One region of the Rhodococcus sp. Q1 genome, then DNA from elsewhere that is predicted to be linked to it. Evidence: riboswitches for the same ligand, from Rfam matches in the RefSeq annotation. Region 1 holds a riboswitch; each other region holds the start of a gene.
The links. Region 1 has a riboswitch for thiamine pyrophosphate ahead of EQ874_RS12515 (ABC transporter substrate-binding protein). Riboswitches for the same ligand answer to the same signal wherever they lie in the genome.
Positions count from the first base shown of each region.

Region 2: another riboswitch for thiamine pyrophosphate. It lies ahead of thiO (glycine oxidase ThiO); the one in region 1 lies ahead of EQ874_RS12515 (ABC transporter substrate-binding protein).
Region 3: another riboswitch for thiamine pyrophosphate. It lies ahead of EQ874_RS21330 (3-oxoacyl-ACP reductase); the one in region 1 lies ahead of EQ874_RS12515 (ABC transporter substrate-binding protein).

Region 1 covers NZ_SDMJ01000004.1:58,835-64,245, forward strand. The annotation lists gene EQ874_RS12490 (serine/threonine-protein kinase) at 1-37, shown strand, start outside; gene EQ874_RS12495 (magnesium transporter CorA family protein) at 34-1,086, shown strand; gene EQ874_RS22890 (hypothetical protein) at 1,100-1,276, opposite strand; gene EQ874_RS12500 (CsbD family protein) at 1,396-1,593, shown strand; gene EQ874_RS12505 (hypothetical protein) at 1,651-1,845, opposite strand; gene EQ874_RS22895 (hypothetical protein) at 2,066-2,212, shown strand; TPP riboswitch at 2,928-3,024, shown strand; gene EQ874_RS12515 (ABC transporter substrate-binding protein) at 3,061-4,074, shown strand; gene EQ874_RS12520 (ABC transporter permease) at 4,052-4,837, shown strand; gene EQ874_RS12525 (ABC transporter ATP-binding protein) at 4,834-5,411, shown strand, end outside.
Region 2 covers NZ_SDMJ01000005.1:253,017-258,427, reverse strand. The annotation lists gene EQ874_RS16945 (hypothetical protein) at 1-872, opposite strand, end outside; gene EQ874_RS16940 (NUDIX hydrolase) at 1,053-1,907, shown strand; gene thiE (thiamine phosphate synthase) at 1,927-2,616, opposite strand; TPP riboswitch at 2,643-2,755, shown strand; gene thiO (glycine oxidase ThiO) at 2,752-3,816, shown strand; gene thiS (sulfur carrier protein ThiS) at 3,813-4,028, shown strand; gene EQ874_RS16920 (thiazole synthase) at 4,021-4,806, shown strand; gene EQ874_RS16915 (hypothetical protein) at 4,898-5,411, shown strand, end outside.
Region 3 covers NZ_SDMJ01000011.1:80,917-86,327, forward strand. The annotation lists gene EQ874_RS21315 (serine hydrolase domain-containing protein) at 1-590, shown strand, start outside; gene EQ874_RS21325 (LLM class flavin-dependent oxidoreductase) at 955-2,259, opposite strand; gene EQ874_RS21330 (3-oxoacyl-ACP reductase) at 2,259-3,023, opposite strand; TPP riboswitch at 3,079-3,170, opposite strand; gene EQ874_RS21335 (stealth family protein) at 3,433-4,929, shown strand; gene EQ874_RS21340 (phosphodiesterase) at 4,926-5,411, opposite strand, start outside.

The DNA of each region.
Region 1 (5,411 bases):
ACGACTCGCCGAGGACGAAGATCGTCCCGTGGTGTGAACCCCGCAGGATTCGGGGACACTGCCGAGGTGACGGACCGAAACGACAGACCTATCCGGACCCGGCGATGGACCGACGGGAAACTCGTCGACGAGGGCTTTCCCCTCTCCGCGGTGTCGGATCATCTTGCCGACGCCGACGCCCTCGTGTGGGTGGACCTGTGGAACCCCGAGCACGCGGACCTGCTCGAACTCGCCGAGGAATGGAACCTCGACCCGTATGCGGTCGAGGATTCGCTCGCGCAGGGAGAACGGACCAAGGCCACCCGCTACGCCACGCACACCTTCCTCACCGTCTACGCGACACACCTCTCTCCGGATTCCGAGGACGAGGATCAGGCCCACGAGTCCCGGTTGCACACCACCCGCATCTCCGCGTTCGTCCTGCCCCGGGGTGTCGTGACGGTACGGCGCGGCAGCCCGTTCGACATCGACGAGGTGGTGCGCCGGTGGGACGAGAACTCGGACCTGCTCCAGTACGGGCCCGGGGCGCTGGTGCACGGCCTGCTCGACACGGTCGTCGACGGGCAGTTCGAGACCATTCAGGAACTCGACGACGCCGCGGAGGACCTCGAGGACTGCCTCTTCGAGGATCAGGCGTCCACTCGGTACATCCAGCGTCGCGTCTACCGTCTCCGCAAGGAACTCGTGCAACTTCGGCGAGTGGTGCTGCCGATGCGCGAGATCATCAACGCGGTCATGCGCACCCGCGCCGAGAACAACCGTCACCCCGAACTCGACAGCTCGTACAACGACCTGTACGACCACGTGATGCGGGCGGCGGAGTGGACCGAGTCGCTCCGCGAGATGGTGAACACCGTCTTCGAGACGAACCTGTCGCTGCAGGACGCCCGTCTGAACATCGTGATGAAGAAACTGACGGGATGGGCCGCGATCATCGCGGTCCCCACCGCTGTGACCGGTTGGTACGGCATGAACGTGCCCTATCCCGGCTTCGGCGAGTGGTGGGGCATGCTCACCGGAGTCGCGATCATCACGGTGTCGGCGATCGCGTTGTACGTGCTGTTCAAGAAGCGGGACTGGTTGTGATCCCTCGCCGCGCTCAGAGAAGGACGACGAGCAGCACGACGATCACGACGACCACCGCGACGGTGGCGATCACCGCCCCCGCGGATCGACGGTGCTGCACGGGACCGTCGCGGACGAGTTCGGGGTCGGCGTCCGGGGCGTCACCGATCGGGTCGTCGCCCTCGGGCCCGGGGTTGGTGGGATGCGACATCGATCTCCTCCTGGCTGTCTGTCGTCGAAGTCTGACACGGACGAGTACGCCGTGTTCGGTTTCGCTCGGTTCGAGTCGGGTACTCCGTAAGGGCAACGTTCGATGACATAGGAGGACCCATGGCCGACTTCGTCGACAAGGCAAAGCACAAGGCAGAAGAAGCAGGCGGCAAGATCAAGGAGAACACCGGTCAGGCAACCGGTGATCGTGATCTCGAAGCCGAGGGTCGCGGCGACCAGACCTCCAGCGGGTTGAAGCAGGCCGGCGACAAGGTCTCGGATGCCGCCGAGCACGTCAAGGACGCTTTCAAGAAGTAGTCCCCGATACACGCGGTGCCGGTAGTTGCGACTACCGGCACCGCGTGCGTGTGGGCTCTATTTCGAGGTGCCTTCGGTGTCGTCGAAGAAGTGCCAGGTACCGTCCTGTTCGTTCTGCGCCTCCATGCGCCAGCCGAGTTCACTGTTGTCGGCGCGCTGGTCGACGAACCAGGCGTGAGCGTCGTCCGCGCTCTCGATTTCCTTGGTGTCCACGACGTTACCGGTCGGATCGATCACTCTGTAGGTAGCCATGCCGAGTGTCTTCCCACGCAACTCGCCGATCAAACGTCGCGCGAAGCTTCTGGTGTAGGGTGGGAGCATCGTTCGGCTCGCATGGGATGAGCAACCTCGCACCTCGGTGCCCGAAGGTTCCGGACCGGACGTGAGAGTTCCCCGCCGCGTGTACCGCGGCCCCTCTTCTTCGCATTGCCCCACGGCCGGGGTCTCCCCGACCGCACCCGAAAGGACGGCCATGAGCCAGAACAAAGAATTCGACAACCCTCTCTTCCTCGCGCCCACCACTCCGGAAGCCGACGCCGAGATCGAAGCCGTCACCGCTGTCGCCGAGGTGAGCGGCCCGCACGACTACACCTCACTCTTCTCCGCACGCGGCGCCTGATCGCACCTCACCCGGCCGCGTAGTCGGCCGGTGCCTGCGGCACCGGCTCGGGCGGTGTGATTCCGCGCCGGCTCCGCAATCGACGTCACCTCGCTCCCCCCCGATCGGTGCACCGCGTTTCGTCGGGGTGACGACGCCGCTGTGCCCACCTCGTCGTAGTCGAGCCACCGGTGGACGCTTCCCGGATCTGCGAAGACCTCCGGCGACGCCTTGGGTACGTCACCGAACAGACCGGGGAACGCCGTCGAGACCGATCTCCGTCGAAGTCCCGTTCCGCGAAGTAGCCGGCGATGAAACCGCCGAGAGAATGTCCGCCGCACAACACTTTCCGCCTCGGCTGCGCGGGATCGGGAAGTTCGTGGTGCCACAGCTCGTACTGGTCGTGCAGTGTCTGTCCGAGTCCGACCTACGAGAGGCACGCGACGCCGGTGCCGGTCCTGACACCATCGGTGCCGTCAGGGCACTTCCGATCACCGCAGCAGCTTCTACGGCTCCCATCGATGCACGCACCCCCCGCTCGGTTCGTGTGCATCGAACACCGCCGAAGCGGTTCGTACGCCCGAATACCGTCGAGCGGGGTCTGCTCCACGGGAAACAGCGGAAGAAGGGGTCCGTCGGGGTTCACCGACGGACCCTTCGCCATCCTCGCGTCGCGTAGTCGTACGCGGACCGACGCCGCCCCGGAGGTGCGTGTGGGAGCCGCAGTGCTAGGGTCGCCCGTGACACGGGGTGCTCCGCACGAGCGGGGCTGAGATCACACCCGTCGAACCTGATCAGGTAATGCTGACGAAGGGATGTCCCGACATGACCGTGCCTGCCCCCATATCGTTCCGCTCCCGCTCCGCGCAGTGAACGCGCGGCGGACTCTCGCCGGACTGCTCACCCTCGTCGCCGCACTCTCCGCGGTCACCGGGTGCTCGTCCGATTCCGGGAGCGACACCATCCGATTCGCGTTGGACTGGACGCCCAACACCAACCACACCGGCCTGTACGTGGCGCAGCAGGAGGGGCTGTTCACCGATGCAGGCCTCGACGTCGAGATCCTGCCGTACAACAATGCGACGCCCGACACCCTCGTCGACGCCGGGAGCGCCGAGTTCGGGATCTCCACGCACGCCGGCTCCACCATCGCCAGGGCCGCCGGGTCGCGGACCGTCGCGGTCCTCGCACCTCTGCAGCACTGGGCGACGGGAATCGCCGTGCGGGCCGACAATGCCGAGATCACGCGGCCGGCCGATCTCGACGACAAGACCTTCGCGGGCTTCGCGAACCCCGGTGAGGACGAGATGCTCGCCGAGGTGATCCGCAACGACGGCGGCCGCGGGGAGTTCGAGAACGTGACGCTCGGAACGTCCTCGTACGAGGCGGTCTACTCGTCCACCGCGGACTTCACCGTGTCGTACCTGGCATGGGAGGGTCTCGAGGCAGAGCACCGCGGCCTGCCGATGCGGTACTTCCGCTTCACCGACTACGGCTTCCCGGACGCGTATGCGATCGTCGTCGACGGCAACGAGGACTGGATGGCGGAGAACCCGGAGCAGGCCCGCGCTTTCGTGCAGGCTCTGGACCAGGGTTACCGGATCGCGGCCGACGACCCCGATCGCGGGGCACGCGCCCTGATCGACGCGAATCCGGGTGCCTTCCCCGACGAGGAACTCGTCTACGAGAGTCAGCGCATGCTCGCCGCCGAGTACATGCGCGACGCCTCCGGTGCCGTCGGGGTCCTCGACGCCGGGAAATGGTCGGGCTACGCCCGGTTTCTCTACGAGAACGGCCTGCTGTCCGGACCCGACGGCAGCCCGTTGACGACCGAGCCTGATTGGTCGACCTATGTCACCGATGACTATCTCGAAGACCGATAACACGGGCCGCGCACGTCGATTCGTTCCCGCCGTACTCGTCGCCGGGGTGCTGGTCGGGATCTGGCAGACGTACGTCGTGGTGAGCGGTATCCGCCCGCAGGTGTTGCCCTCCCCCGCACGCGTTCTCACGCAGGGGTGGGTGCATCGCGTCGACATCGCCGGGCACGCCTGGTCCACGCTGCAGGTGACCCTCGTCGGGTTCGCCGTGTCACTGGCACTCGCGTGGGCTCTCGCGATCGCGGTGGACTTCTCACCGTGGTTGCGACAGGCCTTCGTGCCGTTGTTCGTGGTGTCGCAGACCCTGCCGATCATCGCGATCGCGCCGTTGATGATCATCTGGTTCGGTTTCGGGTTGTTGCCGAAGATCCTCGTCATCGCGCTGGTGACGTTCTTCCCCGTCGCCATCGGTCTTCTCGAAGGATTCGCGGCGGCCGACCGGGAGGCGGGAGCGTTGCTGCGCAGCATGGGTGCGTCGCGGTGGCAGCAGTTCCGTTACGTGCGCCTGCCCGGCGCACTCCCCCGCTTCTTCACCGCCCTGCGGATCGGCATCACCTACGCGGTGGTCGGTGCGGTCTTCGCCGAATACGTCGGCGCGACATCCGGTCTGGGCATCTACATGAGCGCCCAGAAGAACTCGTTCCGAACCGATCTCGTGCTCGCGGCGGTGGCGGTCACCGCCGTCCTGTCGCTCACGCTGTACGCGCTGACGTACGTCGTCGAACGGCTGGTCGCGCCGTGGGCGCTCACGAAGGATGCGACATGAGTGCAGTGACGGTGGCGTCGGTCCACAAGGCGTACGGCGACCGGGCGGTGATCGACGGCATCGACTGTTCCGTCGCGCCGGGCGAATTCGTGTCCTTCATCGGACCGAGCGGGTGCGGCAAGTCGACACTGTTCTCGATCGTCGCGGGACTCGAACAGCCCGACGCCGGTGAGGTTCTCATCGGCGACTTTCCCGCCGCGCCCGGACGGGTCGCGCTGATGCCGCAGAAGGACCTGCTGTTCCCGTGGCGGACGGTGCTCGACAACTGCACCCTGGGCCTCGAGGTGCAGGGTGTGCGACGATCCGACGCCCGAGCCCGCGCCCGCGAGCTGCTGCCGACCTTCGGCCTGTCCGGCTTCGAGGATGCTGCTCCGCACCAACTGTCGGGTGGCATGCGTCAACGCGCGTCGCTCGCCCGCACCGTGCTGCAAGGGCGCGACGTGCTCTTGCTCGACGAGCCGTTCGGGGCGCTGGATTCGCTCACCCGCACCGAGATGCAGCTGTGGCTGCAGGAGGTGTGGCAGCAGCATCGGTGGACGGTGCTGATGGTGACGCACGATGTGCGCGAGGCGGT
Region 2 (5,411 bases), on a different contig from region 1:
ATCAGCAGGGTTTCGGCGGTGCGCGACTGCTGGGCGAGGATCCGTCCCTCGGTGAGATCGGCGAGCGGTGCCGCGCCCCGCTCGATGGCGCGTTCGGTGGCGCTCGACGACGCCAGGCCGGCGACGAGCAGCCAGCCCAGCAGCGCCCCGGTCGCGCCGATCGCGACGATGAGCCCGGGATTCAAGGTGCGACGACTGCGGCGGCTCACCACGACGTGCGCCGCGCACAGCGCGGCGACCGTGACGAGGAGCAGTCCGATGGCGAGCCAGGGCGGTCGTACCGCGTCGCGCTGGGTGTCCTCGACGGCAGCGACACCGCGCGTGTGCAGTTCCTGTGCGGCCGGGAGCAGTTCGGTCTGCATCAGATGCGAGGCCTCACCCAGATAGGCGGAACCGACCGGATGCCCGGTGCGATTGTTGGTGCGGGCCGTCTCGATCAGCCCGGTGTAGACGGGCAGCAAGCGCCCGATCTCGGTGAGGTTGTGCGCCGTCTCGCGGTCGGCGTCCGTCAGCCCCGTCGCAGCGATGACGAGATACTCCGCCGCCTCGTCGGTGGCCCTGATATAGCGACTCCGCACCGCCTCCGGTTCGAGCCCGCCCGAGATGAACCCCGTCACGGCGGCCGCGTCGGCCACCGAGAGCGCGCTGTAGAGATTCTGGGCCGCGCTCGCGAGCGGTTCGACGGACACGAGGAGACGGTCGTGGGTGGCCTGCCGGCCGGACACGGTGGTCGCGGACACCGCGGCCGAGGCCACGAGCAACACGGTGAGCACCGCCCCGAGTATCAGCAACCGGACCGGGGTCGATCGCAGCAGGGCGCGGAAGCGATCGACACGGGCGTCCGGATCGTCCGTACCGGCAGTCTCGCGCACGTGGCTCCCGATGGGAGCGAAAGGAGGGGTGATCCGCACGTCCACCGGGCACTCCCTTCCTCGTGTCGAGCGGTCTGAGGGGAGCATATAAGCAGCCCGGCGGTATTGTTGCCGTCCACGGACGGCGGGATCCGGTACCGGGCACAGGCCCGGGCGAGGCGGATCGGAGAGGCGGACGTTATGCGTGGAGACGGCGACGGCTGGGCGGCCGGCCCGGACGGCGGGAAGCGCTGGGGACGGCACGGCGCCGCAGGCCTGCTGCTGCGCGCTCCGCTGGCGGACGGTCGGCCCGCGGTACTCCTGCAGCATCGGGCGGCATGGTCGCACCAAGGTGGGACCTGGGCCCTTCCCGGTGGTGCCCGCGACTCGCACGAGAGCACCGTCGACGCAGCCGTGCGGGAAGCGCACGAAGAGGCGGGTATCGACGTCGAGGCGGTGACGGTGCGTGCCGAACGCGTCACCTCCGGTCTCGCCGGTGGGTGGACCTACACCACCGTCGTCGCCGATGCCGCCGAGACGCTCGTGACCAGCCTCAACCAGGAGAGCACCGAACTGCGCTGGGTGCCGGAACCGGACGTCGAGACGATGCCGCTGCACAGCGGTTTCGCCGAGGCATGGCCGTCGCTGCGCACCGCGCCGGTGCGCATGCTGCTCGACACGGCGAACGTGCTGGGGGCCGGTGGCCCCACCGGGTGGTGGCGCGACCGCCCCGGTGCGACCGCCGCCCTGCTCGCCGACCTCGCCGCGGCGCTGCCCCGCACCGTCGAGTTTCCCGACGGGTCGTTCGGCTGGGTGCCCCGCGTCGAGGCGGTCCTCGAAGGCCACGCCCGCGCCGCGACGATCGACGACGTCCGGATCCCGGTGCACACCGCGGACGGCAGCGGCGACGACGAACTGGCCCGGCTCGCCGCGACCGCGACGGCCGTGGTGGACCCGGGAGTGACGGTCGTGGTCACTGCGGATCGCGGTCTGCGCGCGCGGTTGCCCGAGGGCACGCTCGCGATGTCGCCCTCGGCCGTGCTGGGCTGGCTGTAGCGCCCTGCCGTACCGGTCTTCAGACCGGCAGAGCCGCTTTCAGTGCAGCCGCGGCGGCCCGCGGATCGTCTGCCTTCGTGATCGCCCGGACCACCGCGACCCGCGTGGCACCGGCGTCGAGCACCTCGGGGAGCCGTTCGAGGTCGATGCCGCCGATCGCGAACCACGGTCGTGCCGGCTGCGACTGCGCGACCTCGCGCGTCACCTCCAGCCCCGCCGCGGTACGGCCCGGCTTGGTCGGGGTGTCCCACACCGGTCCGGACGCGAAGTAGTCGACGCCCTCCTCGATGTCGGCGAGCGCGGCCTGCGCCCGGCTCGACGTCGACCGGCCGATGACGATCTCGTCGCCGAGGATCTGCCGCGCGTGCCGCACCGGCAGGTCGCCCTGACCGAGATGCAGGATGTCGGCGCCCGCTGCGAGCGCGATGTCGGCGCGATCGTTGACGGCGAGGAGTGCTCCGTGGCGTGCACACGCCTCGCCGATGATCTCGAGGGCCGCGAGTTCGTCGCGTGCCTCGAGCCGTCCGAACTTCTTCTCGCCGGCCGAGTCCTTGTCGCGCAACTGGACGATGTCGACCCCACCGGCGAGGGCCTCCTCGACGAACCGTGCGAGGTCGCCGGTGTCCCGGCGGGCGTCGGTGCACAGGTACAGCCGGGCGGTGGCGAGTCGGCCGCGCGGGTCGGGATGGTTGCCGCGATAGGTGGTCACGGACAAGACGGTAGCCTCTAGAGCGAAAGTGACGACACGGGAGTCCCGGGGATCGCGGGGCTGAGAGGGGGCCTGCCGGCCCCGACCGTTATGACCTGACCCGGATCATGCCGGCGCAGGGAGTGAGGTGGACCAATGGCAACTGTGGCCGTCGTGGGTGGCGGAGTGATCGGGCTGTCGATCGCATGGCGCGCGGCCCGCGCGGGACACATCGTGACCGTGCACGACCCGAATCCTGGTAGCGGAGCCTCGTGGGTGGCCGGAGGAATGCTGGCACCGCTGTCCGAGGGCTGGCCCGGTGAAGACCACGTCCTGTCCCTGGGAGCGGCCTCCCTCGACCGCTGGCCCGGCTTCGCGGAGGCGCTGCGCACGGAGACCGGCGTCGATGTGTTCACCGCCCAGGCGTCCCTGACCGTCGCGCTCGATGCGGCCGATGCGGCCGACCTGCGGACCGTCGCCGAATGGGTGGGGGAGCAGGGGCACGAGATGCGGCTGCTCTCCCGCGCCGAGATCCGGGAGTTCGAGCCGTCCCTCGGTCCGAAGGTCCGTCTCGGACTCCTCGCCCCCACCGAGTCGTCGGTCGACAACCGTGCGCTCGTCGACGCCCTGCGCGTCGCGGCGACCGGCGCCGGAGTGCGTTTCTCGGACGCCGCCGTGCACGACCCGGCCGACCTGCCGGACGACCAGGTGGTGCTCGCGGCCGGGGTGGCCTCGGCACGTCTGTGGCCGGACCTTCCGGTCCGCCCGGTCAAGGGCGAGATCCTGCGCCTGCGGGTGCGGCCGGGCGCGACCCCGCCGCCGCAACGCACCGTGCGCGCGAGTGTCCACGGGCGTCCCGCCTACCTGGTTCCGCGCCACGACGGTCTCGTGGTGGGGGCGACGCAGTACGAGGCGTCCGACACGCAGGTCACGGTGGCGGGTGTGCGCGATCTGATCGCCGATGCCGAGATCATCTTTCCGGCGCTCGGCGAGTACGAGCTGCTCGAGGCGAGCGCGGGCCTGCGCCCGATGACGCCCGACAACCTGCCGCTGATCGGCCGGGTCTCCGATCGTGTCGTCGCCGCGACCGGGCACGGTCGCAACGGTGTGCTGCTCACGCCCCTCACCGTCGACGCGGTGCTCGCCGAACTCGGCGGGCGGTCGCTGGCCGATGCGAAATACGCCTGTCCCCGACGAATTACGGAAGCGAGTGTGGGATGACGAACGAGGTGTCCGTGGGCATCACCGTCAACGGTGAGGACAAGTACTACGACGCGGCGCCGACGGTGGCGCAGCTGCTGAACGAGCTCGGTCTGCCCGAGAAGGGAATCGCGGTCGCCGTCGACGGTGTCGTGTGCCCGCGAGGACGATGGTCGGAGCCGGTGCCCCGGGGTGCGAGCATCGAGATCCTCACGGCGGTCCAAGGTGGCTGACACACGCGATCCCGGCGCAGATCTGCCGGAGCTGACCATCGCCGGCCGCACCTTCGGCTCGCGGCTGATCACCGGTACCGGTGGTGCGGCGAACCTGGCCGTGCTCGAGGAGGCGCTCGTCGCGTCGGGCACCGAGCTCACCACCGTCGCGATGCGCCGCGTCGACGCGGCCTCCGGAACGGGTGTCCTCGATCTGCTGCGTCGCCTCGGTATCGAACCGCTGCCGAACACCGCCGGTTGCCGTGGTGCGAAGGAAGCGGTGCTGACCGCGCAACTCGGCCGGGAGGCATTGGAGACCGACTGGGTGAAACTCGAGGTCATCGCCGACGAACGGACACTGCTGCCCGACGCCATCGAACTCGTCTCGGCGGCCGAGCAACTCGTCGACGACGGGTTCGTCGTCCTGCCGTACACGACCGACGACCCGGTCCTCGCCCGGCGACTCGAGGATGTCGGATGCGCCGCGGTGATGCCGCTCGGCTCGCCGATCGGCACCGGCCTCGGTATCTCGAACCCGCACCACATCGAGATGATCGTCGAGGCCGCGGGCGTGCCGGTGATCCTCGACGCGGGGATCGGAACCGCCTCCGACGCCGCGCTCGCGATGGAACTCGGGTGCGACGCAGTCCTGCTCGCCACCGCCGTCACCCGCGCGAAGGATCCCGCGCTGATGGCCGCCGCGATGCGGCACGCCGTCGAAGCGGGATTCCGTGCCCGGCACGCCGGCCGGATCCCGAAACGCTTCTGGGCCCAGGCATCTTCGCCGATGGAGCCGTGACCGGTACGGGAAACCCCTGAGCACCTTGGTGTTCAGGGGTTTTCCGATTATTGCGCGACGGGTTACCGATCGGTCTGTACGATCCCCGGGCATGACAGTTGCACACAGAATTCTCGCTGCCGCCGCTGCCGGGCTCATGGGCACTGTCGTCGCCGTCGCGGCGCCGGGTGTCGCGGGCGCCCAGGAACCGTGTCAGATGGGCTGGTCGAACACCGGACCGAGGTCGTGCGCGACGACGGAGTTGTCCACGCCACCCGTGCTGACATTGGGCGACGGCATCTGCGCCGGCATCGTGCGCGCCGGTGGAACCGCCTTCGACGGCCCGCTCTACGAGTACTCCTCGGCGCCGGGTGCCACCCACGGGATCGAACTGCGGATCACGCAGGGCTACTCGCTTCTCGGCGAGTGGACGCCGAGCATCCTGAACTGCGACGTCACCGTCGCTTTCGACTGGCACAACCTCGACACCGGTGCCCACGGTACGGAGACCCGCTTCGTGCCGGCCTTCCACACGAGCACCCGGCCGTTGTTCATGCACGTGTTCCCCGGGCCCGGCCGCGTCGCCCTGACGATGCGTACCGAGCGACCGAGCATCCCGGTCACCA
Region 3 (5,411 bases), on a different contig from region 1:
CCTCGTTCCCGGCGATCGAGGACGCGTCGATCCCGGATCCGCATCCGCAGGGCTACATGTTCGGCACCAACGTCTCCACCATCGACACCTTCGAACTGCCGGACGACCAGCAGGCCGCGGCGGTCGCAGGAACACTGAAGCCGAACGACGTGACCGACGACAATCCCTCCTGGGCGTGGACGGCGGGCGCTGCGATCTCCACCGTCGACGACATGACCAGCTATGTGAAGGCGCTGGTCGACGGTGGGTTGCTCGACCAACAGATGCAGCAGACCCGGCTCGACAGCGTGCAGTCGGTGGGCGGGGGAACCGCCGGATACGGGCTCGGCATGGCCCGGTTCGGTCCGCTGCTCGGACACGACGGGCAGCTTCCTGGCTTCATGACCTTCATGGGCCACGACCCGGACACCGATCTGACGATCGTCATCGCCACGAATCTGTCGACGGTGCCGTCGGGTGAAGGTTCGGCGCTGACCCTCGTCAAGGGCATCCTGCCGATCTTCTACGGCTCCGATTATCAGGCGCCGGGCGATCCGGCACGCGCTCCCGACGCAGAGGAGAGCGCACCCGCGCCGACGCCGGGAGGCTGATCGTACCGGCGTCCGGTGGGCAGGCACGGCCTCGGCCCCGCCGGAGTTCACCTCGCCCGGGCACGCCTCGTCGCTTCCCGTCTCGACGCCGACGAGGCGCTCGGTCATGTGACGGCCGCGGTCGTCCACGGCCTCGACGTGTGGGACGCGCCGCTGGGCCGCATCCACGTCGCGCGTCCGCCGACGCGCAGCTGCCGGGCGAGCGACGATCTGCACATCCACACCGCCGACCTGGACGGCGACGTCGTCGACGTGGACGGTCTGCGCGTCACGTCGCTCGCTCGTACCGTCGTCGGGAGCTCCAGAGCGCGAAACGGTCATCGGTGCGCTCTACAACCCGCTCCGATGACCGGTTCGCGCTCTGTTACACCGCCTTCAGACCGAGCGAGTCGCGCAGGGTCGACCCGGAGTATTCGGTCCGGAACAGGCCGCGGCGCTGCAGTTCCGGGACCACGAGGTCGACGAAGTCGTCGAGGGAATCCGGATAGGCGGGACACATCAGGTTGAAACCGTCGCAGGCGCCCGCGGTGAACCATTCCTCGATGCTGTCGGCGACGGATTCGGGGGTGCCGATCATCGTCGCGTGGCCACCACCCGCTGCGAGGTAACCGAGCAGCTCGCGCAAGGTCGGGCGGCGTGTCTCGATGATGCGCTGCACCGTCGCATAGCGGCCCTGCGGACCGGTGAACTCCTCGATGGGCGGCAGGTCTCCGACGGGAGCGTCGAGATCGTGGCGCGTGTAGTCCTGACCGGTGAAGACTCCGAGTTGGGCGAGAGCGGCGTCGATGTCGAGCAGAGCGTCGAGTTCCGCCTTCTTCGCCCACGCTTCGTCTTCGGTGCGGCCGACGTAGGTCACGAGCCCCGGCAGGATGGCGACCGAACCGGCGTCCCTGCCGACGGAGGCGATGCGTGCACGCAGGTCGGTGGCGTACTCGAGCGCCGCGGTCATGTCCCACGCGACCGAGTAGACGGCCTCGGCGTGACGGGCCGCGAGGTTGCGGCCGGTCTCCGATGCTCCGGCCTGGAACAGCACGGGGCGGCCCTGCGGGCACCGCGGCACGGTCAGGGGACCGTCGACGCGGAAGTGCTTGCCCCGGTGATGGATCGGACGGATTGCGTCGGAGTCCAGGAACCTGCCGCCGGCCCGGTCGACGAGGATACCGCCATCGTCCCACGAATCCCACAGTGCGCACAGCACTTCGATGAACTCCTCCGCCCGGGCATATCGTTCCGCGTGCGGCGGGAGCGCGTCGAATCCGTGGTTGCGCGCTTCGTCGTCGAACATCGAGGTGACGATGTTGGCTCCTACGCGGCCACCACTGATGTGGTCGAGCGAGGCCAGCATCCGTGCCGCGTGGAACGGCGTGAAGAAGCTTGCCGAGACGGTGGTGACCAGACCGATGTGCTCGGTCGCGCGCGCCATGGCCGCCAGCGCGGTGAGGGGTTCGAGGAACCAGGTGGTGCCCGCCGTGTACTTCGGGTTGACGCTGTGACCGTCCGCGAAGAACACGGCGTCGAGGCGTCCTCGTTCGGCGGTGCGGGCAAGCTCCTCGAAATATGTGATGTCGCCGATGCGTTCGGCGGCGGAGCCTGGATGGCGCCATGCCGCAGAGTGGTGCCCGACGCCGTAGAGGAAGGCGTTGAGGTGGAGGGTGCGTGGTCCGGGCATCAGTTCATCACCAGTCCCCCGTCGACCACCAGGTTCTGCCCGGTGACGGCCCGCGACCAGTCGGATGCGAAGAACAGCACCGCGGCCGCGAAATCCTCGGGAGTGGTGACCTTCCGCAGCGGCGTCGACGACGCGATGAGATCGAACACCGCCTCCGGCGTCGCCGACGATGCGTCGGTCGTGCGCAGTAGACCACCGGAGACCATGTTGACGCGGATCCCGTCGGGGCCGAGGTCGGCGGCGAAGGTGCGGGTCAGCGACAGCAGCGCGGCCTTGGCGGCGGTGTAGTCGTGGTACGGGACCACCGGATGCTGGAACAGATTGGTGCCGATGTTGACGACGCTGCCGCCGCCGGCTTCCCGCATGCCCGGCAGTGCCGCCTGGATGACGTTGACGGCACCACCGACGACCCCATCGAACTGGGCACCGAATTCGGCGTATCCGATCTCGTCGGCCTTGGCGCGGGCGTCGCCGTTGAACGAGAAGTCGGGCAGGGCGTTGTTGACGACCGTGGTGACGGGTCGCCCGAAGTGCTCGCGGGCCCGCGCGAACAGCGACTCGACCTCGGCGCGGTCGGTGACATCGGCCTTCAGAGCGACGGCACGCTCGGGTCCGATCTTGTCGGCCAGTTCGTGCGCGCTCTCGCCGCTGCGCCGGTAATCGAGAACGACGGCGGCTCCTTCGTCGGCGAACGCCTGCGCGATGCTGTGGCCGAGGCCGCGACCGGCACCGGTGACGAGGACGATCCGGTTCTGCAGTGACATCTTTCTGTGCCTTCCCTGTGTCGGGAAGGGTGCGTGAGGGCGACAGACCTCAGGCCTGTCGCCGGCTCGGCATCCCTTCGCTCGCATAATCGAGATCAGGTTCGACGGGTGTTCTCTCAGCCGTGTCCGGCACCCCGTGTCGAGTCCTGCGGACAGGTTACACCTCGGGATCTCGACCCCTTCGAGACCGTCGGCGTCGGCATTCATCGGATCGTCACATCACCGACCCGGGAACTTAGCTCAGATCGGCGTTAAAATGAGCCTTTCCTGACCCGACCCGTGAAAGGAGATTCCGACGCACTCGCCGGCCCCCTACAACGCTCCCTACGTCCCCCTTTCGCAGCAGGTCGGAGACGCCCCGCCGCTCGACCGTGCCCCGGTCCTCGGACCCGCGCGCCACGAGGACGTCGTGTGGTTCGAGGACCGCTACGCGATTCCCATCACCACCACCACGCCGGACGAAGCGCAGATCGAGGACGTGCTGTTCCTGCGCCGCGTGCTCGACCGGGCGCGCATCGACTACCTGCTGGTGCGCGACGACAGCGAACGTCCGATCCTGGCGATCGACCGGTCCGATCGCAAGAGGCTGCGTGCCGCTCTCGCCGAGGGATGCTCCGACGAACCCTTCTACTCGAAGGCCGTCGGTTCGAAGCGTCGCTCGACCCTCGTCGCGGACGGACACCTGTCGCCCGCCAAGAAGGATCGGGTGTTCCGGCTGTTCCGCCCGCGGGTCGAGCTGACCAGCGGGCTGCGGTACGGCGCGTCGAACGGCGTGGACATCGAGCTGTGGACCTACACCGACGACGAAGTGATCATGCCTCGCCCGAATGCTCTGACCCGCACGACCGCACGGCGCGACGAGATGCGCCGGACGACCGTCGAACGGTACGGGCAGCTGTGGCCCACGATCGAAGGCATGTTCGACCGCCATCCCGGCGACATCCCGTTCGAGATCGACCTCGTGTTCTCCTGGGTCGACGGGTCGTCGACGTCGTTCCAGGCCGAGCGCGCGAAGCTCATGCAGAACTATGTCGTCGGTGAGGGTGACGACTCGCCGGCGCGCTACCGGCAGATCGACGAACTCAAGTACGCCCTGCGTTCGGTCCACATGTACGCACCGTGGGTGCGGCGGATCTTCGTCGCCACCGACTCGCCGCGACCGGCGTGGCTCGCCGACGATCCGCGCGTGACGTTCGTCCGCAGCGAGGAGTTCTTCGCCGACCCGTCGGCGCTGCCCACCTACAACTCGATGGCGGTCGAGTCGCAGCTGCACCACATCCCGGGGCTGTCCGAGCACTTCCTGTACTCGAACGACGACATGTTCTTCGGTCGCCGGGTGAGCCCGAGCCTGTTCTTCTCCGGCGGCGGCGTCGGCAAGTTCATCGAGTGCGACGTGCGGATCGGTCTCGGTCGAAACCACTCGTCGCGCAGCGGTTTCGAGAACTCCGCCCGCCTGAACCGGACGCTGCTGCAGGACCGATTCGGGGTCACCATCACCCGGCACCTCGAGCACACGCCGGTCCCGCTTCGCAGGTCGATCATGGCGGAGATGGAACAGGAGTTCGCGGACGAGTTCGCGGCGACGGCAGCGAGCCCGTTCCGGGCTGCCGACAACATCTCGGTGACGAATTCCTTCTACCACTACTACACACTGCTGACCGGCCGTGCGGTACAGCAGACGACGGCGAAGGTGGCATACGTCGACACCACGGCGAAGACCGGACTGCGACGGCTGGACACGATCCTCGCTCGGCGCAACCTCGACCTGTTCTGCCTGAACGACGGCAGTACGCCGGAAGTCGACCTGGAGTTGCGGACGGCGAAAGTCACGCAGTTCCTCGAGCGGTACTACCCGATTCCGGCGCCCTGGGAAACCGACTACCCGGGTCGACCGGACATCGACTAGACGCGAACGGTGAGGTCGGGGTTCTCGGGGATGCGAATGCCGGCTTCGGCCAGACGTCGCGCCGCATCCTGGGCCGTGTGGGGCTGCCCGGCGGTGGCGTAACTTCCGCTGGGCACCACCGAATGCACGATCGTGTCGGGATAGACGTGCACGAGGTTGAAGCCCTGCGCGCCGTCGTGCCCACGCTGCGACCCGACCGGAACGTTCAGATCCTGCGTGTAACAGGTCGACGAGGCAACCGACACCGGGATGCCCGCGAACGTCGCCGAGGTCGAGTAGTGCAGGTGGCCACCGAGGATGGCACGCACATCGGTGCCGCGCAGCACCTCGGCGAGACCGGCCTGGTCGCGGAGTTCGACGAGCACGGCCATGTCGAAGACACTGGGCACCGGCGGATGATGCAGTGCGAGAACGGTACCGAACGGCGCGGGTGTCGAGAGCTCGTCGGCCAGCCAGGCGAGCTGCTCGGCAGAGACCTCGCC